3 regions of the Pseudomonas sp. YJ42 genome follow, and region 1 is predicted to be linked to each of the others. Evidence: predicted binding sites of a transcription regulator. Region 1 holds the regulator's gene; each other region holds the start of a gene.

Region 1 (9,571 bases):
TCATCCGTGGGACATTTCCCCGGACCAGGCCGTCGAACTGGCGCTTAGCTGCGAGGCAGCTGCGTTCGACACCGACAAACGCATTCTAAATGCTGACGGCACCAGCCTTAGCACCCATCTGGGCTGCCGCGGCTATGGCAACAGCAACGGTTTTATCGGTACCTACTGCAGCACTCGTCACAGCCTCAGCAGTGTGATGATCGCCGAAGCCGATGGGCAGATGCAGCGTGACTACCACTACGACGTCAGTCGTGTCGCGGGTGACCTGGCGTCCGCCGAGTCGATTGGCCGGCGTGCCGCCGAACGCGCCGTCCGCCGTTTGGGCGCTCGTCCCGTACCGACCTGTGACGTCCCGGTGCTGTTCTCCTCGGAACTGGCGACGGGGCTGTTCGGGCACTTCCTCGCCGCGATTTCGGGTGGCAACCTCTATCGCAAGTCCTCCTATCTGGAAGATGCGTTGGGGCAGACGCTGTTTCCCGAGTGGTTGAGTCTCGACGAGCGCCCGCATTTGCTCCGTGGTCTGGCCAGTTCGTCCTATGACGGTGATGGTCTGGCGACCTATGCCAAGCCATTCGTCGAGAAGGGCAGGCTGCTTTCCTATGTGTTGGGAACCTACTCCGGACGCAAGTTGGGCATGCCCAGCACCGCCAACGCGGGCGGTGTACACAACCTTTTCGTTACCCATGGTGATGAAGATCAGACCGCACTGATCCGTCGTATGGGGCGTGGTTTGCTGGTCACCGAACTGATGGGGCAGGGCTTGAATCTGGTGACCGGCGACTACTCACGCGGCGCCGGAGGTTTTTGGGTGGAGAACGGCGAGATCCAGTTTCCGGTCCAGGAAGTCACCATCGCCGGCAACCTGCGCGATATGTTCCGTCAGATCGTCGCGGTGGGCTGTGACGTCGAGACGCGCAGTAGCATTCATACCGGCTCGGTGCTGATCGAACGGATGAAAGTGGCGGGCAGCTAGCTAGAACGGCAACGCGTTTCTTGACGTGGCTTTATTCGCCTTCTTCGAAATAGTTTTCGATCAGCGCGATCAACGCCTCGAGTGCCTCCTGCTCCCGCTCACCTTCGGCGTGCAGGTGCAGGATGGTGCCTTTGCTGGCGGCGAGCATCATCACGGCCATGATGCTCTTGCCGTCGATGAGGCTGGCCGGACAGCGTCCGACTCGGATGTCACAGGGGAACTGGTTGGCAACACCGACGAACTTGGCCGCCGCGCGGGCGTGCAGCCCCAGCTTGTTGATGATGGTGATCTCGCACGAGGGCATGTGTATTCCTAAGCCAGATCGCGGTGGCGGACCTGGACGTTCTTCAGTGGTTCGCGTAGCGCCTGACCGAGCCGCTCAGCGAGATAGACCGAGCGGTGATGCCCACCGGTGCAACCGATGGCGACCGTGACATAGGCGCGGTTGCTGGCGGCGAAACGCGGAAGCCATTTACTCAGGTAGGCCAGAATGTCCTGGAACATCTCTTCGACGTCCGCTTGTGTCGCGAGGTAATCGACAACGGGCTGATCCAGTCCGGAAAATTCACGCAGGTCGGCTTTCCAGTAAGGATTGGGCAGGCAGCGCACGTCGAACACCAGGTCGGCGTCCACTGGCATGCCTCGTTTGAAACCAAAAGACTCGAAGAGAAACGCCGTGCCCGGCTCAGGTTTGTTCAGCAGGCGCAGTTTCAGCGTGTCACGTAGCTGATAGAGGTTCAGGTGCGTTGTGTCGATCTTCAGATCGGCGTGGTCGATGATGGGCGCCAGTAGCAGCTCTTCGTCAAGAATGGCTTCGGCCAGGGAGCGATTCTGATTGGTCAGTGGATGTCGCCGTCGCGTTTCCGAGAAGCGCTTGAGCAGCGTCTCGTCCGCCGCATCGAGATACAGCACGTCGCACTGGATATAGCGGGCGCGGACATCTTCGAGTAGTTCCGGAAAGCGCTTCAGCTGGCTCGGCAGATTACGCGCGTCGATAGATACCGCGACCTGCGGCTGCAGCAGCTCCGTATGCAGCAATGCACGTTCCGCCAACTCCGGCAGCAGGCCCGCGGGAAGGTTGTCGATGCAGTAGAAGCCGTTATCCTCGAGCACGTCGAGCGCCGTGCTTTTGCCCGACCCGGACCGACCACTGACGATGATCAGGCGCATCGCAGCAAGAGGTCCGGCAGAGCGGGGGCTCGAACGCCTTGCAGTACGTAGCGCAGGCGGGTTGGGTGTGGGCAGATAGAAGGCACGTCTCTTTCCTCACTCAGCGTAGGCAATGCCGTTGCGCTAGCGACCGCTCTGAATATCGACGATAGCCTGATACAGATGCTGTCCCGTTGGGGCCTGGCGTAAACGTTCACGAACGTCCTCGCGGTCCAGCATGCTGGCGATCTGACGAAGCAGTTCGAGGTGTTCGTCGGTCGCCGCTTCCGGCACCAACAGCACGAATAGCAGATCGACCGGCGCGCCGTCGATGGCATCGAAGTCCACTGGCGCATCGAGCCGCAGCACCGCGCTGAGCGGTGATGTACAGCCGGGCATGCGGCAATGGGGGATGGCAATTCCGTTGCCGAAGCCGGTGGAGCCAAGTTTTTCGCGGGCGATGAAGCTCTCGAAGATGGCTTGGGAGTCCAGGTCTGGAAGGTCTTGGCCGAGCACCTTGGCGATCTGTTCCAGGACGCGTTTCTTGCTGCCGCCCGGTACGTTCACCAAGGAACGACCGGGGGTCAGAATGTTTTCGATTCGGATCATGATGGGTCAGCGAGCTAGGACGCCCTGGTTATGGTCGAGCTGTTTTTCTTTGTGCTTGATAAGCTGCCGGTCGAGCTTGTCGGCAAGCAGGTCTATGGCGGCGTACATATCTGCGTGTTCGGCGTTGGCGACGACTTCGCGCCCGGCTACGTGCAGCGTGGCTTCGGCCTTCTGCTTGAGCTTTTCGACCTGGAGAATCACCTGGACGGCAATGATGCGGTCGAAGTGCCGTTCCAGTCTGTCGAATTTTTCCTCGACGTAGTCACGCAGGGCTTCTGTGATTTCCAGGTGAAGGCCAGTGATGTTGACTTGCATACTGCATCTCCTTTTTGCCACGTGCGAATTGGCGAGCTGAGCACCCGCCACCGGAAGAAATCGACCAGGTCGCCTGGCATTTACATCAACCGCTTACGCTCGCTGGACGGCGCAATACCGAGTGATTCGCGGTACTTGGCGACGGTGCGGCGTGCAACTTGAATACCCTGTGCCTCCAGTAAACCAGCGATCTTGCTGTCGCTCAATGGCTTTTTCGGGTTTTCCGCGGCGACCAGCTTCTTGAGGATCGCGCGTATGGCGGTAGAAGAGCACTCGCCACCTTCGGCCGTACTGACGTGGCTGGAGAAGAAATATTTCAGCTCGTAGATGCCGCGAGGCGTGTGCATATATTTCTGGGTCGTGACCCGCGAGATCGTCGACTCATGCATGCCTACCGCCTCGGCGATGTCATGCAATACCAGCGGCTTCATGGCTTCATCGCCATGCTCGAAGAAGCCACGCTGATGCTCGACGATCTGCGTGGCGACCTTCATCAGCGTCTCGTTGCGACTGAGGAGGCTCTTGATGAACCAGCGCGCTTCCTGCAGCTGGTTGCGCATGAACGTGTTGTCGGCGCTGGAGTCGGCACGCTTGACGAAGCCGGCATACTGCGGATTTACCCGCAGGCGCGGCATCGCCTCTTGGTTCAGTTCGACCAGCCAGCGGCCATTGTGCTTGCGCACGATCACGTCGGGCACGACATACTCGGGCTCGCCTGCTTCGATCTGCGAGCCGGGCCGTGGATTGAGTGTTTGAATGAGGTCGATGACCTGACGCAGCTCGTCTTCCTTGAGCTTCATTCGGCGCATCAGCAGGCTGTAGTCGCGTCCACCGAGGGTGTCCAGATGGTCACTCACCAGCCGCATCGCCTCGCCCAGCCAAGGGGTCCGCTCGGGGAGCTGGCGCAGTTGCAGCAGCAGGCATTCGCGCAAATCACGCGCACCGATCCCGGCAGGTTCGAATTGCTGGATGCGGCGTAGTACCACTTCGATTTCGTCGAGCTCGATTTCGAGTTCAGGATCGAAAGACTCAAGGACTTCCTCGAGGGTTTCGTCGAGATAGCCCTGGGGGTTAATGCAGTCGATCAGGGTGGCTGCAATGAGGCGATCGGTGTCGCTCATCGGGGCGAGATTGAGTTGCCAAAGCAGATGGCTTTGCAGGCTCTCTCCGGAGGAGGTGCGGGTGGTGAAATCCCATTCGTCGTCATCACTGCTGGGAAGGCTGCTGGCGCTGGTCTGATAGATATCTTCCCAGGCGGTGTCTACCGGAAGCTCTTCAGGGATGCGATCGCCCCAGTCGCCTTCCTCGAGGTTCTCCACCGTGTTGATGGGCTCTTCGTAATGGTTATCCGGCTCGCTCTGTTCGCTCGAAGTGCTTTCCGGCTTCTTTTCGATGGACTCGGCCATCGGATCGGAGTTGTCGAAGTCGTCTCCGTCCTCTTCACGCTCGAGCATGGGATTCGAGTCCAGTGCTTCCTGAATCTCCTGCTGGAGATCGAGCGTGGACAATTGGAGCAGTCGTATGGCTTGTTGCAGCTGCGGTGTCATCGTCAGCTGCTGGCCCATCTTCAGGACTAGCGATGGTTTCATGGCAGAGGACTTCGAACCTTGTTTGCCGGCGCAACCGCGCCTGTTCCGATTTCGCTGACGCCGCGGGCGCCAATGTAAGCAAATTATATGCCTGCTAACGAAGCCTTTGCCTAGCCCTAGATGTTCGCCTCGATGGAAAAATTGGCATCAGAGTCGGAATTCGTGTCCGAGGTAGACTTCCTTGACCAACTGATTGGCCAGGATCGTTTCCGCGTTGCCCTCGGCAATCAGTTGGCCGTCGTTGACAATGTAGGCGGTTTCGCAGATATCCAACGTCTCGCGCACGTTGTGGTCGGTGATGAGCACGCCGATGCCCTTCGCTTTGAGATGGTGGATGATCTGCTTGATGTCCCCGACCGAAATCGGATCGACGCCGGCGAAAGGTTCGTCCAGGAGGATGAATTTGGGTGCGGTAGCCAATGCTCGAGCGATCTCGACGCGGCGCCGCTCACCGCCGGACAGGCTCATACCCAGGCTGTCGCGGATGTGGTGGATGTGGAATTCCTGCAGCAGCCCTTCCAGAGCCTGTTGGCGACCGCTGCGATCCAGATCCTTGCGGGTTTCCAGGATCGCCATGATGTTGTCGGTCACCGACAGCTTGCGAAAGATCGAGGCTTCCTGCGGCAGATAGCCGATGCCGGCCCGGGCACGGCCATGCATAGGCAGGTAGGTCACATCCTGGTCGTCGATCAGCACTCGTCCCTGGTCGGCCTTGACAAGGCCAACGATCATGTAGAAACAGGTGGTCTTGCCGGCGCCGTTCGGTCCGAGCAGGCCGACGATCTGCCCGCTTTCGATGGACAGGCTTACATCGCGCACGACCTGTCGGCTTTTGTAGCTTTTCGCCAGATGCTGGGCCTTGAGAATCGCCATTACTCGGTCTGCTCCGCGGCCTGTTGGTCCTTCTTGCGCGGCTGAATGACCATGTCCACGCGAGGGCGCGGCGTAGTGACATCGGTATCGGTGGCGCGGCCGGCATTGACGATCTGCCGCTGTGTGTCATAGACGATTTTCTCGCCTTCGAAGGTATTGCCTTCCTGCACGACTTTCGCCTGGTCGATCAGCACGATGCGTTCGTTGGCGGCGAAATACTGGATGGTCAGGCCATACGCCTTGACGATTTCCTTGTCCGCTGCCGGCTTCTGCTCGTAGTACGCGGGCTTGCCGATGGAGGTGAAGACCTCGACATCACCGTTCTTGTTCTGAGTGATGGTTACCGTATTGCCAGTGATCTTCATGGTGCCTTGGGTGATGACCACGTCGCCGCGATACACGGCAACGCCCTGTCGATCGTCCAGTTCCGCTGTATCGGCCTGCACGCGGATCGGCTGATTGCGGTCCTCGGGGAGCGCATGGGCGTTCGCGCCGAGCAGGAAAATGCTCACACCGAGCAGGAAAGGAAGGGTCTTAACGCAGCTCATGCTGGCCTCTTACATTGGATAGCAGGAGCATCCTGCCTTCGTTCAGGTACGCTTTCATACCCGTCGCGGTCGTTACGCCGTTTGCGGCGACGATTCTAACGGGTTGGCGGGTCTCGGCGTAATCCTTCTCGGGAAACACCGTCATTCGACTGGAAGTGATAATCGTAGGGCGTCCCTTGGCGTCGTTCCGCTCGACCCTGACGTTGTCGATCAACTCGACTTCCTCGCCCTGTGGGCCGACTTCACCGCGCTCACTGGTCACATGCCACGGCAGATCGGAGCCCCTGTAGGAATGAAGGTCGGGGCGAGTCAGCAGGCTGACGTCACTGGCCTTGATGTGCTCCACCTTCTCGGCGGACAGCTCGTAATTGCGCTTGCCGTCTGGCTGATACTGAATGGTCCGAGAGTTGACGACATAGAAATCGATCGGCGTTTCGCCGCCCTGGCTCACGGGAGCTTCCTGCATGAAGCTCTCGGGGCGGATGTTCCAGTAGCCGACTGCGATCAGCAGCAGGGCGATCAGCAACAGGATGACAGGAAGACGGATTCTGCTCAGCATTGAAACCTCTAGAGGTAGGCGGCCTGGGCTGCATCGAGACTGCCCTGGGCGCGCATGATCAGTTCGCAGAACTCTCGTGCCGCGCCCTCGCCACCGCGGGCGGCGGTGACCCCGTGCGCATGCTGGCGGACGAAGGCATCGGCGCTGGCCACCGCCATGCCCAGGCCGACACGGCGGATTACCGGCAGATCGGGCAGATCGTCGCCCAGGTAGGCGACCTCAGCGTAGTCGAGTCCGAGCTCGGTGAGTAACTCATCGAGGACCACCAGTTTGTCTTCGCGGCCCTGATACAGGTGCTGGATACCGAGGTTCTGCGCTCGGCGCTCGACGACCGGCGTCTTGCGGCCGCTGATGATAGCGGTACGCACACCCGAATTGATCAGCATCTTGATCCCGTGACCATCAAGGGTGTTGAACGTCTTGAATTCGCTACCGTCGACTAGAAAGTACAACTTGCCGTCCGTGAGCACGCCATCGACGTCGAAAATGGCCAGGCGAATATCGCGGGCGCGCCGCAGTAGATCGTTCACTTACATCACTCCCGCACGCAGCAGATCGTGCATGTTCAGCGCGCCGACCGGTCGGTCGCTCTCATCGACCACTACCAGCGCGTTGATCTTGTTGTCTTCCATGATCTTCAGTGCTTCGGCGGCCAGCATGTCGGCATGGGCGGTCTTGCCGTGAATCGTCATGACCTGGTCGATACTGGCCTGACGCACATCGATACCTTTGTCCAGTGTGCGGCGCAGATCGCCGTCGGTGAAGATTCCGGCCAGGCGGCCGTCTGCTTCCAGCACCGCTGTCATGCCCAGTCCTTTCTGGGTCATTTCCAGCAGTGCATCGCGCAGCGTTGTGCCGCGGTTGACCAGCGGCAGGCGATCACCGGAATGCATGACATGTTCGACTTTCAATAGCAGACGCCTGCCCAGTGCACCGCCCGGATGCGAAAAGGCGAAATCCTCCGCGGTGAAGCCGCGGGCTTCGAGTAGGGCAATCGCCAGCGCGTCTCCAAGTACCAGACTGACCGTGGTCGACGAAGTGGGCGCAAGGTTCAGTGGGCATGCCTCGATGGCAACGCTCGCGTCGAGGTTGACTGATGCCGCCTTGGCCAGCACCGACTCGGGGTTGCCGGTCATGCTGATCAGGGTGATGCCGAGGCGCTTGATCAATGGCAGCAGCGTCACGATTTCGCTGGTGGTGCCCGAGTTGGAAAGCGCCAGCACGACATCATCACGGGTGATCATGCCCATGTCGCCATGACTGGCTTCGGCCGGATGAACGAAGAATGCGGCGGTGCCGGTGCTGGCGAGCGTGGCGGCAATCTTGTTGCCGATATGTCCCGACTTGCCCATGCCGACCACGACGACGCGGCCTTTACACTGGAGAATGAGCTCGCATGCCTTGACGAACGGCGCATCAACCCGTGTCGTGAGTTGCTCGACGGCCTCTAGTTCCATGCGGATGGTGCGCTGTGCCGTCTCGATCAGCTGGCTGCTCTGACTCATGTTCACGTCGTCGCCTGAAAATGGAAACGCGGGATTATAACGGTAAAACCCAGCGCCGCTCACCGAAAAGCTTTCGAGCCGATCGTGGTCGTTGGAGCTGAACCGAAGCTGAACGAATGTGCGCTCGTTCATGCGCCGATACAGGCCTTTGCTTGGGACGTCCCGAGGGCGGTGCTATAGTTCGCGCCGCCAAAACGGCTCTGCGAAGTATCTCCCCAAGATCGGAGGGCGTCTGATTCGCAGGCTGTATCCAAGGAGATCCGATGAGCGCCGCCAACGCTAACGCCGTCGAGCTGAAGGGTGTGACCTTCATGCGCGGGGAGCGGAGCATATTCAACAACGTCGATATCGCCATACCGCGAGGCAAGGTGACGGCCATCATGGGCCCGTCCGGCTGTGGCAAGACCACGCTGTTGCGGCTGATCGCCGCCCAGCTCAGGCCCGCGCGCGGAGAGGTGTGGGTGGCCGGCACCAACCTGCCGACCCTGTCGCGCCGGGAATTGTTCGACATGCGCAAGCAGATGGGCGTGCTGTTCCAGAGCGGAGCCCTGTTCACGGACCTCGACGTGTTCGAGAACGTGGCCTTCCCGCTGCGCGTGCATACCAAGCTGCCGGAAGAGATGATCCGCGACATCGTACTGATGAAGCTTCAGGCAGTGGGGCTGCGCGGCGCGGTCGAGTTGATGCCCGACGAACTGTCCGGAGGCATGAAGCGTCGTGTGGCGCTGGCGCGCGCGATCGCACTGGACCCCCAGATCCTGATGTATGACGAACCTTTTGCCGGTCAGGACCCGATTGCCATGGGAGTTCTGGTGCAGTTGATTAGAATGCTGAACGACGCCCTGGGCATTACCAGTATCGTGGTTTCCCATGATCTGGCTGAAACCGCGAGCATCGCCGATTACATCTATGTGGTGGGTGACGGTCAGGTGCTGGGGCAGGGAACGCCCGCCGAGCTGCGCGAATCGACCAGCCCGCGAATTCAACAGTTCATGAAAGGGGCTGCGGACGGGCCGGTGCCTTTCCATTTTCCGGCACCGGCCTATGCCGAGGATCTGCTGCGAGGCTCCGATGCGTAAGCGTTCATTGATCGAGCGAATCCGGATGTTTGGTGAGGGCGGGCTGAACGTGGTCGCGGCGCAGGGGCGGGCGACTTTGTTCCTGTTCCATGCGTTGTTCGGGCCCAGTGGGTTGAGCAATCGCTTCTCGTTGCTGGTTCGGCAGCTTTACTCGGTCGGCGTGCTCTCGCTGGCCATCGTGGTGGTGTCCGGTATCTTCATCGGCATGGTGTTGGCGCTGCAGGGCTACAGCATTCTCAGCAGCTACGGCTCCGAGCAGGCGGTGGGGCAGATGGTGGCGCTGACGTTGCTGCGTGAACTGGGACCGGTGGTCACCGCCTTGCTGTTTGCCGGGCGCGCCGGGTCTGCGCTGGCTGCGGAAATCGGCAACAT
Region 2 (9,571 bases), 920 kb from region 1:
CCGGTGCGAACAGTGCCGCGAAAACGGTACCTGAGTTGCCTGCACCGGCGATGCCCATGGCCTTGCCCTGGTGCTGCGGCGGATACCACTGCGAGGCCAGCGGCAGCGCGACGGCGAAGGAGGCGCCGGCCATGCCGAGGAAGAGCCCCAGCAGCAAAGCCTGCTCATAGCTGTGGATGCCATTGAGCCAGGCAACGAACAACGCGACGATCACCACGATCTGCCCGAACAGCCCGGCCGCCTTCGGCGAGGTGCGGTCGGCCAGCATGCCTAGCACGAGACGTAGAACGGCACCGGAGAGGATCGGCGTAGCTACCATGAAGGCACGCTGTTGGGTGGTCAGGCCGAGATCTGCCGCGATCTGCACGCCCAGCGGACCGAGCACGTACCAGACCATGAAACTCAAATCGAAGTAGAGAAAGGCGCAGAGCAGCGTCGGCGTATGGCCGGATTTCCAGAAACTCGTATTCATCGAACACCTCACTAGACAAGGGCAACCGACGCGCTGAAACGGGCGACGGAGAATGCGATGGGCCCCACCCGGATTCGGTGTGGGACCGCGTGAAACTGTTGCGAGCCGCTGAGTCGTTGCCGCTCGCGCCCCGGTCCTTGGGGCAAAAAAAAAGCGCCGCGAAACCGCCGTCAGTCTCGACGGGGCAACGCGACGCCTTTGTCATGTCTGTGAGTAACCGCCTTTGGCTACCTGTCTCGAAGTAAGCAGAAGCTGTGCCAACAGCCGAAGCTGTCGGTTTCAGCCGTCTGCGGGACCTTCAGTGGAATGTTGCCCGGGTGCAAGCGCGCGCCGTTGGTGCGCCGTGCTTCGAAGTGGGGCGCGTCAGGCGATGCTATGACGAATGCCTTGCAGGCGTTCATCGATGATCGGGGTGATCAACGCGTAACATTCGGCTGGCGCCAGGCTGACCCGCGGTGCGTCAATCAGGTTGCACTCCAGGTGCTCGATGAGGTTGCGCAGGCTGTCGCCGCTGATCGGGTCGGTGAGGCGCAGGCAGAGATAGCGCATCTGGATCTGCATATCCAACGGGCACTTTTCGAAGTTGGCTGCACGCACTGCCAGGCCGCGTAAGCGTCCGAGGTCTTCCAGTGCGCGACAGGCCTCGCACAGACCGGACACCTGAGGATTGCCTTGAAAGGCAAGGCGCAGTTCAAGCACATGAATGCTTTCGAGCAATTGCTCGATCAGGATGCAGTGCGGTTCGAACTCCGCCGGGTTCTGGCGGATCTGTTGCCACAGGCCGCGCATCGCGGGCCGGTTTTCCTCGCCTTTCCACTCCTGCCAGAGCCGGTCGATATGGCTCGCAACCTCCAACCGCTGCGCGGCTGCTGCGGCATCAGATTGGCCGCCCAGGCCACGGTGTTTCTGCACGAACTGAAGAATCTCCAGCGAATGCTGCAGCGCCTGGACATCGGTTGCGCTGAGGCGCTTGCGATGACGCTCGGCTGCAACGCGGCTGAGATGGTTGCCGAGCAGCACCAGGCAGGCGGCCAGTGTCAGGGCGATAGATACTTCCATGGTCAGGCTTCCGTACGGCTGAGACGAGTGAGGTAGAGGGTCAGGCTGTGCAGCTCTTGGGCCTGGGTACGCTGGCGCTCGACGCCGGCTTCGACGTGATCGAGCTGGTCGCGCAACAGGCGGTTGCCGTGTCGCTGCTCTTCGAGGGCCGTTTGCAGATGATCGAGTTCGGCCAGGCTCAGCTGGCTGCGCCGCGCCAACTGATCGAGTTCGGTGGCTAATGCACTGCTTTGCTCGCTGCTTTGCTCGAGTAATTGCTGGTGCTGGACGACCTCGGCCTCGACGCGACGAACCGCGTTGCCGGTCGTGGCCACCACGCGGGTGATGTCTTGGGCCGCGCAGTCGCTGGTCAGCGCCAGTTGGCGAACTTCGTCGGCCACCACGGCGAAACCGCGACCGTGCTCGCCGGCTCGCGCCGCTTCGATGGACGCATTCAGGGCGAGCAGCTGGGTCTGCTTCGCGACGTTCTGGATGCTCAGTGCGGCTTTGCCGACGGCGGCCGTGTCCTGCAACAGCTGGCCGACCGCATCCGAGGTGCGCTGCATGCTCTGGCGCACCTCGGTCATGCGGACGCTGACCGACATCGCGTTGTCGCGGCCGGCCTGGCTTTGCCGGTGGGTGTCGGCAAAGGCTTGCATGGCTTGCTGGCCCAGTGTGCGGACCTGCTCAAGGTTGCGGCTCAGCGCCTTGCTGGCCTCGGTCATCGCCAGCACTCGCTCGCCTTGGCCGATACTGCTGTGCTCGGCGATTCCGGCCATGCGCTCCAGGGCATCGCTGGCGAACTGCACTTCACTTCGTAAACGTTCGCTGCGCAGCGATTGAGCGCCAACGGTGGCGACCAGATCCTCACGGGGCTCGTTGAGCCCCTGCTGCTGGCCGAGCATTGCCAGCAAATGCTCACTGTGGCGCTGATGTGCGCGGCGTTTGCGCTGTTGGGTCAGTTGCAGACCTGCAGCGATGCAGGCGAGGGCCAGCGACAGCAGCTGCTGCTGCCACAGTCCCGCAATGCAGGCCATGGCCCAGGCGGCGAGCAGTAGCCAATCCATGTATGACTGCAGGGCGGCCTTTGTCGCGTGTGGCACGGCGTGCGCCGGGCGCGTGCTGTTCAAAGCTCTGTCCATGCTCGTGATCCTTTCTCGATTACCTTCCTGGTGAGTTGTCAGGCCGCCGGCCGCTGCTGGCGCTGGTAAAGGAACTCCAGAACCTGCGCCCGGTAGGCGTGGTACTGAGCGTCGTGGGCCAGGCTCATGCGGTCGCGCGGATGCTTGAGCTCGACGCGCAGGGTCTCGCCGATGGTTGCGGAGGGCCCGTTGGTCATCATCACGATGCGGTCGGAAAGCAGCACCGCTTCGTCGACGTCGTGGGTGATCATGATCACCGTGTTGCCGAGGTCGGCGTGGATCTCCATCAGCGAGTCCTGCAGATGCGCGCGGGTCAGCGCATCGAGGGCGCCGAAGGGTTCGTCCATCAGCAGCACCTTGGGCTGCATGGCCAGCGCGCGGGCGATGCCGATGCGCTGTTTCATACCGCCGGAGATCTCGCTCGGGCGTTTATCGCGGGCGTGGGTCATGTGCACCAGCTCGAGGTTGTGCTCGATCCAGTCGCGCATCTCGCGCCGGCTTTTGCGACCCTTGAAGACTTCCCGCACCGCCAGCTCGACGTTCTCGTAGCAGGAGAGCCAGGGCAGCAGGCTGTGGTTCTGGAACACCACGGCGCGCTCCGGGCCGGGCTCGTTGACCTCACGGCCGTCGAGAATGACGCCGCCGGTGGTGGACTGATACAACCCGGCGACGATGTTCAGCACCGTCGACTTGCCGCAGCCGGAGTGGCCGATCAGCGAGACGAATTCGCCCTTGGCGATGCGCAGGTTGACGTTCTGCAGGGCGCGATAGAGGCCCTTGTCGGTGGGGAAGCTGATGCCGACGGCGGTGAGTTCGAGATGGGTATTGTTCATGGTGATTCCTCAGCGCAGGTCTGCGTTCTTGTCCCAGCTCACGCGGCGCTGGAGCATCAGCATGATGCGATCCAGGGCGAAGCCGATCAGGCCGATGACGATCACCGCGACCATGATTCGGCCGAGCGAATTGGAACTGCCGTTCTGGAACTCGTCCCAGATGAATTTCCCGAGACCGGGGTTCTGCGCCAGCATTTCCGCGGCAATCAGCACCATCCAGCCGGTCGCCAGCGACAGGCGCAGGCCGGTGAAGATCATCGGAATGGCGGCGGGCAGGACGATGCGGCGTACATGACTCAGCGGTGACAAGCGCAGCACCCGGCTGACGTTCTGCAGGTCCTTGTCGAGGTTGGCCACGCCGACCGTGGTGTTGATCACCGTCGGCCACAGGCAACACAGCGCGACTGTAAGCGCTGAGGTAACGAAGGATTTCGCCATCAGCGGGTCTTCGCTGATGTACACGGCGCTGACCACCATGGTCACCAGCGGCAGCCAGGCCAGCGGCGACACCGGTTTGAAGATCTGGATCAGCGGATTAACCGCGCTGTACACCGTCTTGCTCAAACCGCAGACGATGCCCAGCGGGACCGCGATCAGCGAGGCGATGGCAAAGCCGGTCATCACCGTGTAGAGGCTGGTGATGATCTGTCCAAAAAAGGTCGGCTTGCCGGTGTATGGGCGGATCTTCACGTCGGCGTCGGGGTTCTTCGCCAGTTTCGCGGCGTTGCGTTCTTCCTGGCGCTGGTAGAAGGCTTCGGCTTTTTCCTGCGACTCGATATGGGCATCGACCAGCCCGTTGAACTGCTCGGCCACCTGGCTCGGGCCGGGAAATTGACCGAGACTGGTCTGGATGTTCGATGCCACCAACTGCCAGAACAGCAGGAAGGCGAAGATGCCTACCAGCGGCATGATCACCTGCGGCAGCCAGCGTTTGAGCCGGGCCTGACGACCTGCCTCAAGCGTTTCCTTAATGCTTTTTGCGACGGCGGGATTGCTCATTGACATGTCCTCTCCGGGTATCGGGAGCCGCAACGGCTCCCATGGGCGGAATCAGAGCGTGGTATCGCCTTTCAGGCCGATCGCGAACTGTTCGAGGTAAGCGTTGGGCGTTTGCCCGTCGTAGGTGATGCCGTCGATGGTGTCGGCCAGCGGCTCGCGGATACCGTCCTCGTCGGGCGGCGGTATGTCGCTCGCGTTGAGCAGGCCGTCGGCGATCAGCTCCGCCGCGGCCTCGCGATAGATTTGCGGGTGGTAGACGCGCTTGGCCATGTCCAGATACCAGCTGTCCGGCTTGGCCTCGGCGATCTGTCCCCAGCGGCGCATCTGCGTCAGGTACCAGATGGCGTCGGAGTAGTAGGGGTAGGTCGCGTGGTAGCGGAAGAACACGTTGAAGTCCGGCACGTCGCGCTTGTCGCCTTTTTCGAACTCGAAGGTGCCGGTCATGGAGTTGGCGATGACTTTGGCATCGGCGCCGACATATTCGGGGCGAGAGAGAATTTCCACCGCTTCCTGACGATTGGCGTTGTTGTCTTCATCGAGCCATTTGCCGGCGCGGATCAGCGCCTTGACCAGACGCTTGTGGGTTTCGGGGTTTGCTTCGGCCCAGGCCTTGGAGACGCCGAAGACCTTTTCCGACATGTTCTTGCGGATCGCGTAGTCGGCCACCACCGGCACGCCGATGCCCTTGAACACCGCTTGCTGATTCCAAGGCTCGCCGACGCTGTATCCATGGATAGTGCCGGCTTCCATGGTCGAGGGCATCTGCGGTGGCGGGGTTACCGAGAGCAACGCCTGGGCGTCGATCTGCCCGCTGATGTCGCCCTTGTTCGGTGCGTAGTAGCCAGGATGGATACCGCCGGCGGCGAGCCAGTAGCGCAGCTCGTAGTTGTGCGTCGAAACCGGGAACACCATGCCCAGGTTGAACGATTTCCCGCTGGCATTGAGCTGCTCGATCACCGGCTTGAGCGCGTCGGCCTTGATCGGATGCTGCGGTTTGCCGTCGACCATGGTCACGTTGGGCTTCATCTGCTCCCAGATCGCGTTGGACAAGGTGATGGCGTTGCCATTGAGGTCCATGGTGAAGGCCGTGATGATCTCCGCCTTGGTGCCGAAGCCGATGGTGGCGCCGATTGGCTGGCCGGAGAGCATGTGCGCGCCGTCCAGTTCGCCGTCGATGACGCGGTCCAGCAAGACCTTCCAGTTCGCCTGGGCCTCAAGCGTGACGTAGAGGCCTTCGTCCTCGAAAAAGCCCTTCTCGTAGGCGATCGCCAGGGGTGCCATGTCGGTGAGCTTGATAAAGCCGAGCTTGAGTTCTTCCTTTTCCGGTTCGGCCGCCCAGGCGGTCATCGGCACCAACTGCAGCAGGGCGGAGCAGCCCACGCTGGCCACAAGGGTCTTCAGCAGTGTACGGCGGGTCTTGCGCATGATTTATCCCTCAATCGCGAAACGAAAAAAGGCGTAACGGACGCCGCCTCCGCAAGAGCAGAGCGAGCACCGTTGACGCCTTTGTCAATTCGTCCCGATCACCGCCGTTGGCGACCCGAAGACGTGGTAATGGGGAAGTAGCAATCGGCTTGCCAGAGCGCAAGATTTTCCTTTTATTATTTTTATTTATATAAAAATCAGTAGCTTGTATAAGATACGGTACGCTCGATACGGTGTCGTCCGAGCGTTCAGCCAGCTGCGAGGTCGTGGCTGGCCCGATTGCCGTGCAGTGACGAGCCGATGAAGCGCCGTTTTGGTTCAGGGCGGAACGCGCGCCAAATCGCCCTGAGGACTTGTCTGCGACTCTGCAAAAAACAAAACCCGCCAAGTTGGCGGGGCTCGTTGTCGTGTCAGGAGCCGGTGCTGCTAGCCTGAATTGCTGCCCAGCAGATCGTTCATCGCGATGATCTGTTCGGCCACCTGGATAAGCTTCTGCTGGCGGCTCATGGCCTGGCGCCGCATGAGGGTGTAGGCCTCTTCCTCGTTGCAGCTGCGCATCTTCATCAGCATGCCCTTGGCCAGTTCAATGCGCTTGCGTTCGACCAGTTGCTGATCGCGTGCATGCAACTGTGCGCGGATCGCCTGGTCGCTCTCGAAGCGGGCCATGGCGACATCGAGGATGGGTTTCAGGCGCTGGGCCTGGATGCCTTCGACGATGTAGGCGCTGACGCCGGCGCGGATCGCCTGGCGCATGGCGTCTGGGTTGCTGTCGTCGGTGAACATGACGATGGGGCGGGGCTGGTCGCGGGTGACCATCACCACCTGCTCCATCACGTCGCGGCCGGGGGAATCGGTGTCGATCAGTACCACATCGGGGCGTATGGCCTCGACCCGCTCGGGAAGGTCGATGGTCAGGCCGGATTCCTCGATAACCTCGAAGCCGGCTTCTATAAGGGCGGTTCGCAGGCGGCCGACCTTGCGTGGGGTGTCGTCGATCAGGAGGACGCGAAGCATGGCTGTCTCCCTTAGCAGAGTACTGGAGGCACGGCGGAATCCGCCAAAGCATGCAGGGCGAAACTGCGGGCGTAGGCGGCCGGGTCGCTGCCATTCCAGCGGCTGCCGTCCATCAGCAGAGCGCTGCGCATGAGGGTGTCGGGCAGGGGGATATTCAGCGCTGTCGCCGCATCGCGATAGAGACTGGTCTGCTGCACGTTTTGAGCAACGGCAAGGTAATCGGGGTCTTCGCGCAGCAGGCCCCAGCGCCGTAGCTGGGTCATGAACCACAGACCGTCGGAATGGTAGGGCATGTTCACTTCACCGTTACCGAAGAAGCGAAGTGGATGCTTGTCCAACCAGGCGTGGCCAAGGCCGTCCTCATATTGGCCGAGAAAACGCGGCTCGATGGCCGCTACCGGTGCATCGACGTACTCGCTGCCGGCGATCAGGTGCGCGGTGCTGCGCCGATTCTCCTGGCTCTCGTCGATGAAGCGGCTCGCCTCGAGGACGGCCATGACCAGCGCGCGGGCGGTGTTGGGATTCTCCTCGACAAAGGCACGGGTGCAGCCCAGAACCTTTTCCGGGTGGTCGGGCCAGATCGATTGGCTTGTCGCCAGCGTAAACCCCATGTCCTCCTGGATCGCCTGGGCGCCCCAGGGCTCTCCGGCGCAGAAGCCGTCGATGCGTCGTGCCCGCAGGTGTGCAACCATCTGTGAGGGCGGCACCACCAGGGTGCGCACATCTTTCAGCGGGTGGATGCCGTAGGCCGCCAGCCAGTAGTAGAGCCAGAGGGCATGCGTACCGGTGGGGAAGGTCTGGGCCAAGGTGAGTTTTGCACCGCTCTGGCGCACGCACGTACTGAGTGCCTCCGGATCGGTCACGCCCGCCGCCTTGAGCGTGCTCGACAGGCTGATGCTCTGGCCGTTCTGGGCCAGGCCCATGAGCACCGCCATGTTCACCGGTGCGCTACCGCCAATGCCCAGATGCACGGCGTAGATCAGCCCGTACAGACCATGAGCGGCATCCAGTTCACCTTCGATCAGCTTGTCTCGCACGTTGGACCACGACGCCTGGCGCTGCAGGTTGAGCGTCAGGCCGTAAGGCTGCGCGAAGCCCTGGGTGGCAGCGACGATCAGTGAGGCGGCATCGGTCAGAGCCATGAAGCCTAGGTTGACGACGCGCTTTTCCGGTGCATCGCTGCCTGCGACCCAGGCCAGCGGATCAGGTCGCGAGGGTGTGTTGGGATGGGGCATGCTGGCGGGACCTTTGGCAATGCTGGGCGCGCGTATCGCGTATCGCCGTGGAGCAGCGATCGGCGCGCAGGGAAATCATATGCGAGGCAAAGCAAGCCACATGCCAAAGGAGTGAGCATCGATGCAAGCCCACCGGTGCTTCCGGGTGCCTGCTTGTGCTTCAGCGACCGGCCCGATGTGCTCAGGCTGCCTGGCGCAGCGATGAGGGTTAGCGTGGATATAGCGGTGGCAAGGCGCCGGTTTCCTGCTCGCTGGTTTCGGGCTGCGCAGTCGGCAGGCTCTGGATGGCCTGCCACAGCGCTTCACCCTGCCAGCGCTGGCCGGTCTCGCTGTAGAGCGCACCATTCAGGCCATCGAGTGCGTCTGATAAAGGGACGAAGCGTGCGGCCATGTCGGCCAAGGTTTCAGGTTGCTGACGCGCCCAGGCGTCGAGCGCGTGACGAGTCGCCTGGGTATCGTTGGCCAGGCATGCGCGTTTGAGGTCGTCGAGCAGGCTGCGGGGCGTGGGGCCGCTCTGAACGGTGCGAATCACCGCCGGCTGACTGCGGGCTCGCAGCCATAGGCCGAAACCGAGCAGGGTGGTCAGGGCCAGCACGGCGCTGCTCAGCTGCCATGGCCACAGCCGGTGCGCCTGGGCTTGCGGTTGCGGTGTATCGGCGTTTTCTTGCGAGGGCTGCTGAAGCTCGGGGTTGTCTGCAATCTGCAGCGCTCGTTCGGGGAGTGCGCTGCGCTCCAGTCGGTCTTCGACGGTGTTCCACCAGACCAGCTCCACGGGCGGCAGAACAAGATCACCGGCTCGCGTCGCCACCAGCGCCTCACGCTGTTCGCGGCTGCCGTTGACGCCATCTTCGCTGACCGCATCGTTCAGGCTCGGTTGGTCGGGATAGCGGCGCAGTCCTGGAACCGTTGGCGATTCGACCGGGGGCAGCTGCGCACTGGACAGACCCTCTGCTTTCACCAGCAGGCTGCGTGTCAGCGCCTCGCCGAGTTGTGCATCCTGCGGCTGCGGGCTCCAGGCTTCGACCAGGGTCAGATTGGTCGCCGGGAGCCAGGGGGCATCGGCGGGGTATTCGGCCGGCTTGGGTTTGACCTGCAGTGGGATCTCCGGCGATTTCACTTGAGTGGATTTGCCGAAGCGAGAGCCATAGTAGTCGCCATTGCCGGCGACCGTAGTTGCGCTGAACAGCTGAGCAGGAATACTCAGCGTGCCGCTTTTCTGCGGAAACAGCGCATAGCGGATTTCGATCACGCCATGACGAATGCCGTTGATGTCTTTTTCGTAGGTCCGCGGCTCGCCGAGCCGCTCGACCAACGCGTCGCTCATCTTCAAGGGCGAGAGCGTGCTGTCGTCATAGAGCGATACGGAATGGTAAATGCGCAGGGTCAGCACCACCTGCGCTTGTACATAGACAC
Region 3 (9,571 bases), 500 kb from region 1:
CTGCCGTATTTGCTGTCCGGCTTTTTCGGCGGATCGGCGACTACATTGGGCTCGACTTCCTGCACACGTCCTCCCCGCGCCAAAAATTCCTCCATGGCGCGCGCCAGCTCATCGCGTTCGCGCTGCTTGGCCTCCAGACTTGGCAGCTCGTCGACGACGACAGCCTTGGCCTTGGCCTTCTTGGTCGTTGGAGTGGCGCGCTCGCTGTCGGTCCCCTCTTCATCAGCGAGATCGTCGCCGTCGTCGGCAGCAGCCAGCTCCTCGTCATCTTCCTCGTCGTTAACGTCCAGGTCTTGTTCTAATTCTTCGTCGCTCATGTTCAACCTCGTACCTTGCCAAAGCGGAAGTTATAGCCCAGCGATGTGATTTGTTCGCCATCGCCAAAAAAAATTCAACTTGCCATTCCGTACAGCGTTGCAAGGATCTGCCTGGCGCCGCCCTGATCACGGTGCTCGCCCAGATAGATACCCTGCCAAGTCCCCAATGCCAATCGCCCCTCACTGACCGGCAAACTCACCTGGCAACCGAGCAGGCTCGCCTTGAAGTGTGCCGGCAGATCGTCCGGCCCCTCGTAATCATGTTCGTAACCATCCTGACCCTGCGGCACCAGGCGGTTGAAGAACCGCTCGAAGTCGCGCCGAACCGCGCCGTCGGCGTTCTCGTTGATGGTCAGCGAGGCCGATGTATGACGCAGCCACAGGTGTAACAGACCGACCGGGCATTGTTGCAGTTCCGGCAGTTGTGCAAGCAGCTCGTCGGTAACCAGGTGAAAACCGCGCGATTTCGGGCGCAGCGTGATCATCGTCTGTTGCCACATGCCGGAGCCTCTGCGATCACCTGAACGGGCGCATTCTAGCGCGGCGCCAGAAAAAACAAAGGGCGCCATAGGCGCCCTCGTCATTAGATTGCAGGTCAACGTTTACTGGTGAACTCCGGGTAGGCTTCGAGGCCGCACTCGACCACATCAACACCCTCGTATTCCTCCTCTTCGCTGACACGCAGGCCGAACACGGCCTTGATGATGCCCCAGACGATCAGGCTGGCGATGAACACCCAGGCAAAGATCGACACCAGACCCAGCAGCTGCGCTCCGAACGAGGCGTCCGCATTGGTCAGCGGTACGGCCAGCAAGCCCCACATGCCGACAACACCATGCACCGATATAGCACCGACAGGGTCATCAAGCTTGAGCTTGTCCAGGCCAAGGATGCTGAACACTACCAGTACGCCGCCCACACCACCGATCAACACGGACTGCAGCGCACTCGGGGTCAGCGGCTCGGCGGTGATGGCGACCAGACCGGCCAGTGCACCGTTGAGGATCATGGTCAGATCGGACTTGCCGAACAGCAGGCGCGCTGTGATCAGTGCCGCAACCAGGCCACCGGCAGCCGCCATATTGGTATTGGTGAACACCTGAGCGACCGCGTTGGCGTCTTCGATGGTGCTCATCTTCAGTTGCGAACCGCCGTTGAAGCCGAACCACCCCATCCACAGGATGAACGCACCGAGGGTCGCCAGCGGCAGGTTGGCGCCGGGGATCGCGTTGATCTGACCGTTCGGGCCGTATTTGCCCTTGCGCGGCCCCAACAGCAGCACGCCAGCCAGAGCAGCGGAAGCGCCGGCCATGTGCACCAGACCGGAACCGGCGAAATCGAGGAAACCAGCCGCGTCGAGGAAACCACCGCCCCATTTCCAGAAACCCTGCACCGGGTAGATGATGCCGGTCATCACCACTGCAAAGGCGATGAAAGCCCAGAGCTTCATCCGCTCGGCCACCGCACCAGAAACGACCGACATGCAGGTCGCAGCGAATACCACCTGGAAGAAGAAGTCCGCGCGCGTCGAGTAGTAAGGCGCGTCTTCGCCGCCGGCGGCGACCACGTCTACCGCGTTCTCATCGCCGATCAGAAAGCCCAGGCTCGGCAGAATGCCGCCGTCCGGACTGGAATACATGATGTAGTAGCCGATCAGCAGATACATGATCGACGCCACGGCGTAGAGCACGATGTTCTTGGTGAGTATCTCGGCGGTGTTCTTCGCCCGGACCAGACCGGCTTCGAGCATGGAAAAACCGGCCGCCATCCACATCACCAGCGCGCCGCAGATAAGGAAGTAGAAGGTATCGAGTCCGTACTGAACGGGTATCAGTGCTGTGCTATCCATTTGTTATCACCTTTTGCCGAGCGCCTCACGACGCTGTTCGGTTAAAGGCGCCCGGGTTGGCTCCGGGCGCACTCCGTGTGCTTACAGGTTGTAGCCACGCTCGTTGTGCAGGCTGAGGTCGAGGCCGATGGTTTCCTCTTCTTCGCTGACCCGCAGCCCCATCACCACATCGATCACCTTGAGAATCACGAAGGTGACGATGGCGGTGTACACGACGGTGAACAGCACACCCTTGAATTGGATCCACAGCTGCAGCGCGATGTTGTCCACTTCACCGAAGCCGCCCAGCGCCGGAGCCGCGAACACACCCGTCAACAACGCACCGACGATGCCGCCGACGCCATGCACGCCAAAGGCGTCCAGGGAGTCGTCGTAACCGAGCTTGCGTTTCAGACTGGTGGCACAGAAGAAGCAGATGGCGCCAGAGGCCAGACCGATGATCAGCGCACCCATCGGGCCCACGGTGCCGGCAGCCGGGGTAACGGCAACCAGACCGGCAACCACGCCCGAAGCGATGCCCAGCGCGCTGGGTTTGCCGTGAGTCAGCCACTCGGCGAACATCCAGGCCAGTGCCGCGGCAGCCGTCGCGATCTGGGTAACCAGCATGGCCATGCCGGCGGTGCCGTTGGAGGCCAGTGAGGACCCGGCGTTGAAGCCGAACCAACCGACCCACAGCATCGCTGCACCAACCAGGGTCAGGCCCAGGTTATGCGGCGCCATCGGCGTGGTGGGGAAGCCCTTGCGCTTGCCGAGCACGATGCACGCCACCAAGCCTGCGATACCGGCATTGATGTGCACCACGGTGCCGCCGGCGAAGTCGAGCACCCCCCAATCCCACATCAGGCCGCCGTCGCCACCCCAAACCATATGCGCGATGGGCGCATAGACCAGGGTGAACCAGACACCCATGAACACCAGCATCGCGGAGAACTTCATACGTTCGGCGAAGGCACCGACGATAAGCGCCGGAGTGATGATGGCGAAGGTCATCTGGAAGGTGATGAACACGCTCTCCGGCACGGTACCGGTGAGGCTGTCCGGCGTCAGCCCGCTGAGGAAGACACGCCCCAGACCGCCAACGAAGGAATTGAGATTGGTGACCCCCGCTTCCATGCCAGCCGTGTCGAAGGCCAGGCTGTAACCGTAGACCATCCAGAGGATGCTCATCAGGCCAGTGATGGCGAAGCACTGCATCATGACCGACAGAATGTTCTTGGAACGGACCATGCCGCCGTAGAACAGTGCCAGGCCTGGAATCGTCATGAACAGCACCAGCGCAGTGGCTGTGAGCATCCATGCCGTGTCACCTGAATCAAGCGTTGCCTCCTGCGCCATGGCGATGCCGGGGCTGATCAGAGACAAAAGGGCTCCTAGCCCTGCGAATTTTCGCAGAGTCATGGTTTTACTCCTGGGGCGTGGGGTTCGTAGGCCTGCTAGGCAGGCAATCGCAAAATGATCGAGATCGTGCGTGGCAGCGAGAAATCAGACTCGGTTGGCTTGGCTGATTTCGGCGAACTCGGGCGTCTCCGCCCGGTCAATCGCTCCCTACGCGACGAAGCCGATCAGATCGCGTCGGTATCGGTTTCGCCTGTCCGGATGCGGATGGCCTGTTCCAAATTGACGACGAAAATCTTGCCGTCACCGATCTTGCCGGTATTGGCCGCCTTGGTGATGGCTTCGATCACCCGATCGAGCTGATCGTCGGCAATCGCCACGTCGATCTTCACTTTCGGCAGAAAATCGACCACGTACTCGGCACCGCGATACAGCTCGGTATGGCCTTTCTGGCGCCCGAAACCCTTGACCTCGGTGACTGTGATGCCTTGAACACCGATCTCGGACAGCGACTCGCGTACGTCGTCCAGCTTGAACGGCTTGATGATGGCAGTGACTAGTTTCATGAAACTCTCCCGTTAGGTGGACTTGCCCCAGAAGTACGAACCCGGCTCAAGTCTAAGCTCAGTGTCTGGCTCTTGTAACGCGCCGGCGTGGCCGAGCGACTCCCGACACCATCAACCGATCCGACGAAACGTCCCGAATCGCCTGCGCACCGCAACGCTCTGGTGCATCGTCATGGCCCTCCAAGCAGAATCGGTGCCAGTTTGCTGGAAAGCGCGGTCTGGTGCGTTCCGCGACGCCGGGATGCCGTGGTGCCTGTAGCGAACCAGCGCAACCGCGCACCAATACCGCGCACAACGACGCAGGCGTCTGCCCATAATCGTGCATGCTGGTAAAAAATGACCGCGGACGGCCCGTGTTACACTGCCCGCCGCTCAGAAACAGGTGATGCTCATGTTTCCACCCAAAGCTTTTCTCGACGCCATCGGCTCCCAGGCTTCGCGCCTGTTCAACGGCGAAACGCCACTACCCCGCCCGGAAATCGAAGCCCAGCTGAAAGGGATCGTGCAGGGCGCGCTGAGTAAGCTGGATGTCGTCAGTCGTGACGAGTTCGACAGCCAGATGGTCGTCCTGGCCCGCACACGGGCGCGGCTCGAAGCGCTCGAGGCCAAGGTCGCCGAGCTGGAAGAAAGACTGGTGCCCCCCGCCTCCGAATAAACCCGGTGGCGACACGATCAAAGGAGTGATCGAATGTCCCTTGCCATTGTTCATAGCCGCGCCCAGGTGGGCGTCGAGGCGCCCAGCGTCACCGTGGAAGCCCACCTGGCCAACGGCTTGCCCTCGCTGGCGCTGGTCGGACTGCCGGAGACCGCCGTCAAGGAAAGCAAGGATCGTGTGCGCAGCGCGATTCTGACCTCCGACTTTGACTTTCCTGCCCGCCGTATAACCCTCAATCTGGCCCCGGCGGACTTGCCGAAAGACGGTGGCCGCTTCGATCTGGCCATCGCCTTGGGTATTCTCGCGGCGAGCGGTCAGATTCCCCCGGACCGCCTCGATAGCCTCGAATGCCTGGGCGAGCTGGCACTGTCTGGAGCGCTACGCCCGGTTCAGGGCGTTCTGCCCGCCGCACTGGCCGCACGCAAAGCCGGACGTGCTCTGCTGGTACCACGCGCCAATGCCGAGGAAGCCAGCCTGGCCTCTGGCCTGGTGGTCTACGCCGCCGATCATTTGCTCGAGGTCGCAGCGCATTTCAATGGCGTCGCGCCTCTTGCGCCGTTCGAAGCCCAAGGTTTGCTGCGTCAACTGTTGCCCTATCCCGACCTGGCCGAGGTGCAAGGCCAAGTTGCCGCCAAGCGCGGCCTGCTGGTCGCTGCGGCGGGCGCGCACAACCTTTTGTTTTCCGGGCCGCCGGGCACCGGCAAGACGCTCCTCGCCAGCCGTCTTCCGGGCCTGCTACCGCCTCTGGAAGAGCAGGAGGCGTTGGAAGTCGCGGCGATTCATTCGGTCGCCAGCCAGTCACCGCTCGAGCATTGGCCGCAGCGGCCTTTCCGTCAGCCCCATCACAGTGCATCGGGACCGGCTCTGGTTGGCGGTGGTAGCCGACCGCGGCCGGGCGAAATCACCTTGGCGCACCAGGGCGTGTTGTTTCTCGATGAGCTGCCGGAATTCGATCGCAAAGTCCTGGAGGTGCTCCGCGAGCCACTGGAATCAGGCTGCATCGTTATTGCCCGGGCACGGGACAAGGTGCGATTCCCGGCTCGCTTTCAACTGGTCGCGGCGATGAACCCCTGCCCCTGCGGCTACCTGGGCGACCCGAGCGGGCGCTGCCGCTGTTCACCCGATCAGATTCAGCGCTACCGCGGCAAGCTGTCCGGGCCGTTGCTCGATCGTATCGACCTGCACCTCACCGTGGCACGCGAAGCCACGGCACTGAACGCACCACTGGCCGGCAGCGAAACCACTGCACAGGTCGCGGCCCAGGTCGCCGAAGCGCGACGCATCCAGTTGCAGCGCCAAGGCTGCGCCAATGCATTCCTCGACCTCAGCGGTCTGCGCAGCCATTGCCAATTGCAAGCCGAGGACCAGCAATGGCTGGAACGCGCCTGCGAGCGACTCGGACTTTCGCTGCGCGCCGCGCACCGGATCCTGAAAGTCGCGCGGACCCTGGCAGACCTGCAGCAGCACACGGCCATCGGCCGTGCGCACCTGGCCGAAGCCCTGCAGTACAGACCCGGCAGCCAGGGCGGCTGAGTTACGCCCCCTCCAACGGCGATCGATTGGAATCGGTAATTCAATTGCAAACCGGATTTCCAGGCGGCCCAACCAGCGAAGCGAGGCAGTGGACGACCTGCGTGTCCGGTCGAAAGCTGACCGATATGTTAGATTGCGTCCTCTTCGCCACAGGCGGCCACTCCCTAATCGGTTATCAAAGGAGCGCAGCATGGAGGCCAACAAGTCTTCTTCCCCTACCCTCAACCCCCCCGTTTTCTACGGCTCTGCCGTTCTGATCCTGATGCTGGTGATCTACAGCGTCGCCACCCCGGAGCATGCTCAGCGCGTCTTCAGCGATGTCCAGGCCTGGATCATCGCCAATGTCAGTTGGCTGTACATTCTTGCCGTGGCGATCATTCTGCTGATGGTGGTGTTGCTGGCCCTCAGCCGGTACGGAGAAATCAAGCTCGGCCCCGATCACAGCGAGCCGGACTATAGCTACCTCACCTGGTTCTCGATGCTGTTCTCGGCGGGCATGGGTATCGGTCTGATGTTCTTCGGCGTCGCCGAGCCGGTGATGCACTTTCTATCCCCCCCGGTCGGCGAAGGCGGCACTGTAGACGCCGCACGCGAAGCGATGAAAATCACCTTCTTCCACTGGGGACTACACGCCTGGGCTATCTACGCCATCGTCGCGATGATCCTGGCCTATTTCAGCTATCGGCAAGGGTTGCCGCTGACTCTGCGCTCGGCCCTGTACCCGCTGATCGGTGAACGTATTCATGGCCCGATCGGCCACGCGGTGGATATCTTCGCCATCATTGGCACCGTACTCGGCGTCGCCACCTCTCTGGGTCTTGGGGTCACCCAGATCAACACCGGCTTGAACCATCTTTATGGGCTGCCGGTATCGATACCGGTACAGATCGCACTGATCGCAGGCACCACGTTGCTGGCGACCATTTCCGTGGTCACCGGGCTGGACAAGGGCGTACGCCGGCTGTCCGAGTTGAACCTGACGTTGGCGGTCCTGTTGCTGCTTTTGGTACTGATCGCCGGCCCCACCGTGTTCATCCTGCAGACCTTCGTGCAGAACACCGGTAACTACTTCTCCCAGATCGTCACCGCTACCTTCAATCTCTACGCCTACGAGCCGAACGATTGGATAGGCGGCTGGACGCTGTTCTACTGGGGCTGGTGGCTGGCCTGGTCGCCCTTTGTCGGGCTGTTCATCGCGCGGATCTCGCGTGGCCGCACCATTCGCGAATTCGTCACCGGCGTCCTGTTGGTGCCGACTGCCTTCACGTTGCTTTGGATGACGGTGTTCGGCGATACCGCGATTCACATGATTCTCTGGGACCACGTAACCAGTCTGGGTGAAGCCATCGAGCGCGACAGCTCATTGGCGCTGTTCGCCTTTCTCGAGCACTTCCCCTTTGCCTCGCTGCTATCGCTGATCGCGATCATCATGGTCGTGGTGTTCTTCGTCACCTCGGCGGACTCCGGTGCGCTGGTGGTGGACATGCTCGCTTCCGGTGGCCAAGGCCAGACGCCCGTCTGGCAGCGCGTGTTCTGGGCCGGTTCCATGGGCGCGGTGGCCATCGCGCTGCTGCTCGCCGATGGCCTGACGGCCTTGCAGACCGCCACGATCGCCAGCGCGCTGCCCTTCACCCTGGTGCTGCTCTGCGCCATGTGGGGGCTGCTCAAGGCGTTGCGCGTCGATGCCACCAAGCAAGGCCTGCGCTATCAATCACTCAGCACCACGCCCACCGCGCCGCAGGAAGGCGGTTGGCGGCGACGCGTGCAGAACCTGACCAAGTACCCGCGCCGCCGCGATGTGGAGCGCTTCATCAGGGAAGTTGCGGCCCCGGCCTGTACTGCAGTGGCCGAGGAGCTGCGCCAGCAGGGCTACAGCGTCGAACTGACCAGCGGTGAGGACAACCGTACCGGGTTGGCGATCACCCACGAGGGCGCTCCCGACTTCATCTACCAGATCCGTCCGCGCGGCTATCCGATGCCGAGCTTCGTCGTCACCGAAGAAGGTGACGAGGACGAGCGCAACTACTACCGCGCCGAGGTGCACCTCAAGGAAGGCGGACAGAACTACGATGTGATGGGCTGGAGCCGCGAGGGCGTCATCGGCGACATCCTCGACCAGTACGAGAAACACATGCACTTCCTGCACATGGTGCGCTAGCCGGCTGGGCGCCGGGTGCCGCACCCGGCGTTCGCCTCAGCCGCTGAGCTGGGCCTGATGCTCCTGATCCAGGAAGCGCTCCAGCTCCGCCAGTGGCAGCGGCTTGCTGATCAGGTAGCCCTGCACCTGATTGGCGCCGTAGCGCTCCAGCAGTTTCAACTGACCGGCCCGTTCCACGCCTTCGGCCACCACCTCTAGCCCCAGGTCATGAGCCAGACCGATCATGGCCTGGACCAGGCTGTTGTCCGCCTTGGCGCTGACCCCATCGACGAAGCTCTTGTCGATTTTCAGCAGGCTGATAGGAAGCCGGCTCAGGTGCACGAACGACGAAAATCCGGTGCCGAAATCGTCCAGCGAGAAGCGCACACCCAGCTCCGCCAGCGCGCTCATGGTCCCGCTGACCTGATCGCTGCGGCGCATCACCGCGGTCTCGGTGAGCTCGAATTCAAGCCAGCGCGGGTCCACACCGCGCTCCTCGATCAGTCGCTGCAGGGTGACCAGCAATTGACTGTCCTGAAACTGCCGGAACGACAGGTTGACCGCCATGTGCAGTTCCCCGGAGCCCTTCTCGCGCAGGCTCTGCATGTCGCGCAGCGCCCGCGAAATCACCCAGTAGCCCAGCGGCACGATCAGCCCGCTTTCCTCGGCCATGGGAATGAACTCATCCGGGGCCAGCAGGCCGCGCGAGGCATGTGGCCAGCGCACCAGCGCTTCCAAGCCGACGATGCGACCGGTCTCCATGCACAGCCGCGGCTGATAGTGCAATTCCAGATCATCGCGGCGCAGCGCACGGCGCAGCTCACCTTCCAAGTCCGCCAGGCTGCTGGCGCTGCGATTGACCCGCTCGTTGTAGAGATACCAGGTACACCCTTGCTTGGCCTTGGCCTGCCGCATGGCAACCTGCGCCAGCCATAGCAGCTGATCGGCATCGGTGTCGGCCTTGGCGTGGGCCAGCCCAAGGCTGCAGCCGAGCATCAGGCTTTCGCCGTCGAGCCAGTAAGGCTCGGCCAAGGCTTCCACCACCCGATCGGCTACCTGCTCGGCGCGCCCGGAGCGGCGCCCGGTATCCAGTAGCAGGCCGAATTCGTCGCCACCCAGCCGCGCGATCCGGTCGCCAACCTCCAGCTGCGCCTTCAAGCGCGCCACCACTTGCAGGAT

The links. Region 1 encodes sigma-54, which starts transcription at its own class of promoters, with help from an activator protein. Its sites were predicted from a motif close to ANTGGCATNNANNTTGCTNT; they were not measured.
Region 2: a site for sigma-54 is predicted at 8,247-8,266, ahead of ACL0K2_RS04600 (CmpA/NrtA family ABC transporter substrate-binding protein). Genes of this name have one in related genera too.
Region 3: a site for sigma-54 is predicted at 4,249-4,268, ahead of glnK (P-II family nitrogen regulator). Genes of this name have one in related genera too.

The regions. Positions count from the first base shown of each region.
Region 1 covers NZ_CP178378.1:1,978,931-1,988,501, reverse strand. The annotation lists gene pmbA (metalloprotease PmbA) at 1-973, shown strand, start outside; gene ACL0K2_RS08960 (HPr family phosphocarrier protein) at 1,005-1,277, opposite strand; gene rapZ (RNase adapter RapZ) at 1,286-2,143, opposite strand; gene ptsN (PTS IIA-like nitrogen regulatory protein PtsN) at 2,267-2,731, opposite strand; gene hpf (ribosome hibernation-promoting factor, HPF/YfiA family) at 2,738-3,046, opposite strand; gene ACL0K2_RS08940 (RNA polymerase factor sigma-54) at 3,127-4,635, opposite strand; gene lptB (LPS export ABC transporter ATP-binding protein) at 4,783-5,508, opposite strand; gene lptA (lipopolysaccharide transport periplasmic protein LptA) at 5,508-6,056, opposite strand; gene lptC (LPS export ABC transporter periplasmic protein LptC) at 6,043-6,615, opposite strand; gene ACL0K2_RS08920 (KdsC family phosphatase) at 6,624-7,145, opposite strand; gene ACL0K2_RS08915 (KpsF/GutQ family sugar-phosphate isomerase) at 7,146-8,120, opposite strand; gene ACL0K2_RS08910 (ATP-binding cassette domain-containing protein) at 8,384-9,199, shown strand; gene mlaE (lipid asymmetry maintenance ABC transporter permease subunit MlaE) at 9,192-9,571, shown strand, end outside.
Region 2 covers NZ_CP178378.1:1,055,278-1,064,848, reverse strand. The annotation lists gene ACL0K2_RS04635 (MFS transporter) at 1-472, opposite strand, end outside; gene ACL0K2_RS04630 (hypothetical protein) at 836-1,531, opposite strand; gene ACL0K2_RS04625 (methyl-accepting chemotaxis protein) at 1,534-2,076, opposite strand; gene ACL0K2_RS04620 (ABC transporter ATP-binding protein) at 2,691-3,485, opposite strand; gene ACL0K2_RS04615 (ABC transporter permease) at 3,495-4,484, opposite strand; gene ACL0K2_RS04610 (CmpA/NrtA family ABC transporter substrate-binding protein) at 4,536-5,909, opposite strand; gene ACL0K2_RS04605 (ANTAR domain-containing response regulator) at 6,336-6,923, opposite strand; gene ACL0K2_RS04600 (CmpA/NrtA family ABC transporter substrate-binding protein) at 6,935-8,158, opposite strand; gene ACL0K2_RS04595 (BatD family protein) at 8,367-9,571, opposite strand, start outside.
Region 3 covers NZ_CP178378.1:2,476,082-2,485,652, forward strand. The annotation lists gene sutA (transcriptional regulator SutA) at 1-317, opposite strand, end outside; gene ACL0K2_RS11280 (secondary thiamine-phosphate synthase enzyme YjbQ) at 392-817, opposite strand; gene ACL0K2_RS11285 (ammonium transporter) at 913-2,166, opposite strand; gene ACL0K2_RS11290 (ammonium transporter) at 2,248-3,564, opposite strand; gene glnK (P-II family nitrogen regulator) at 3,729-4,067, opposite strand; gene ACL0K2_RS11300 (accessory factor UbiK family protein) at 4,459-4,722, shown strand; gene ACL0K2_RS11305 (YifB family Mg chelatase-like AAA ATPase) at 4,756-6,255, shown strand; gene ACL0K2_RS11310 (BCCT family transporter) at 6,446-8,413, shown strand; gene ACL0K2_RS11315 (putative bifunctional diguanylate cyclase/phosphodiesterase) at 8,450-9,571, opposite strand, start outside.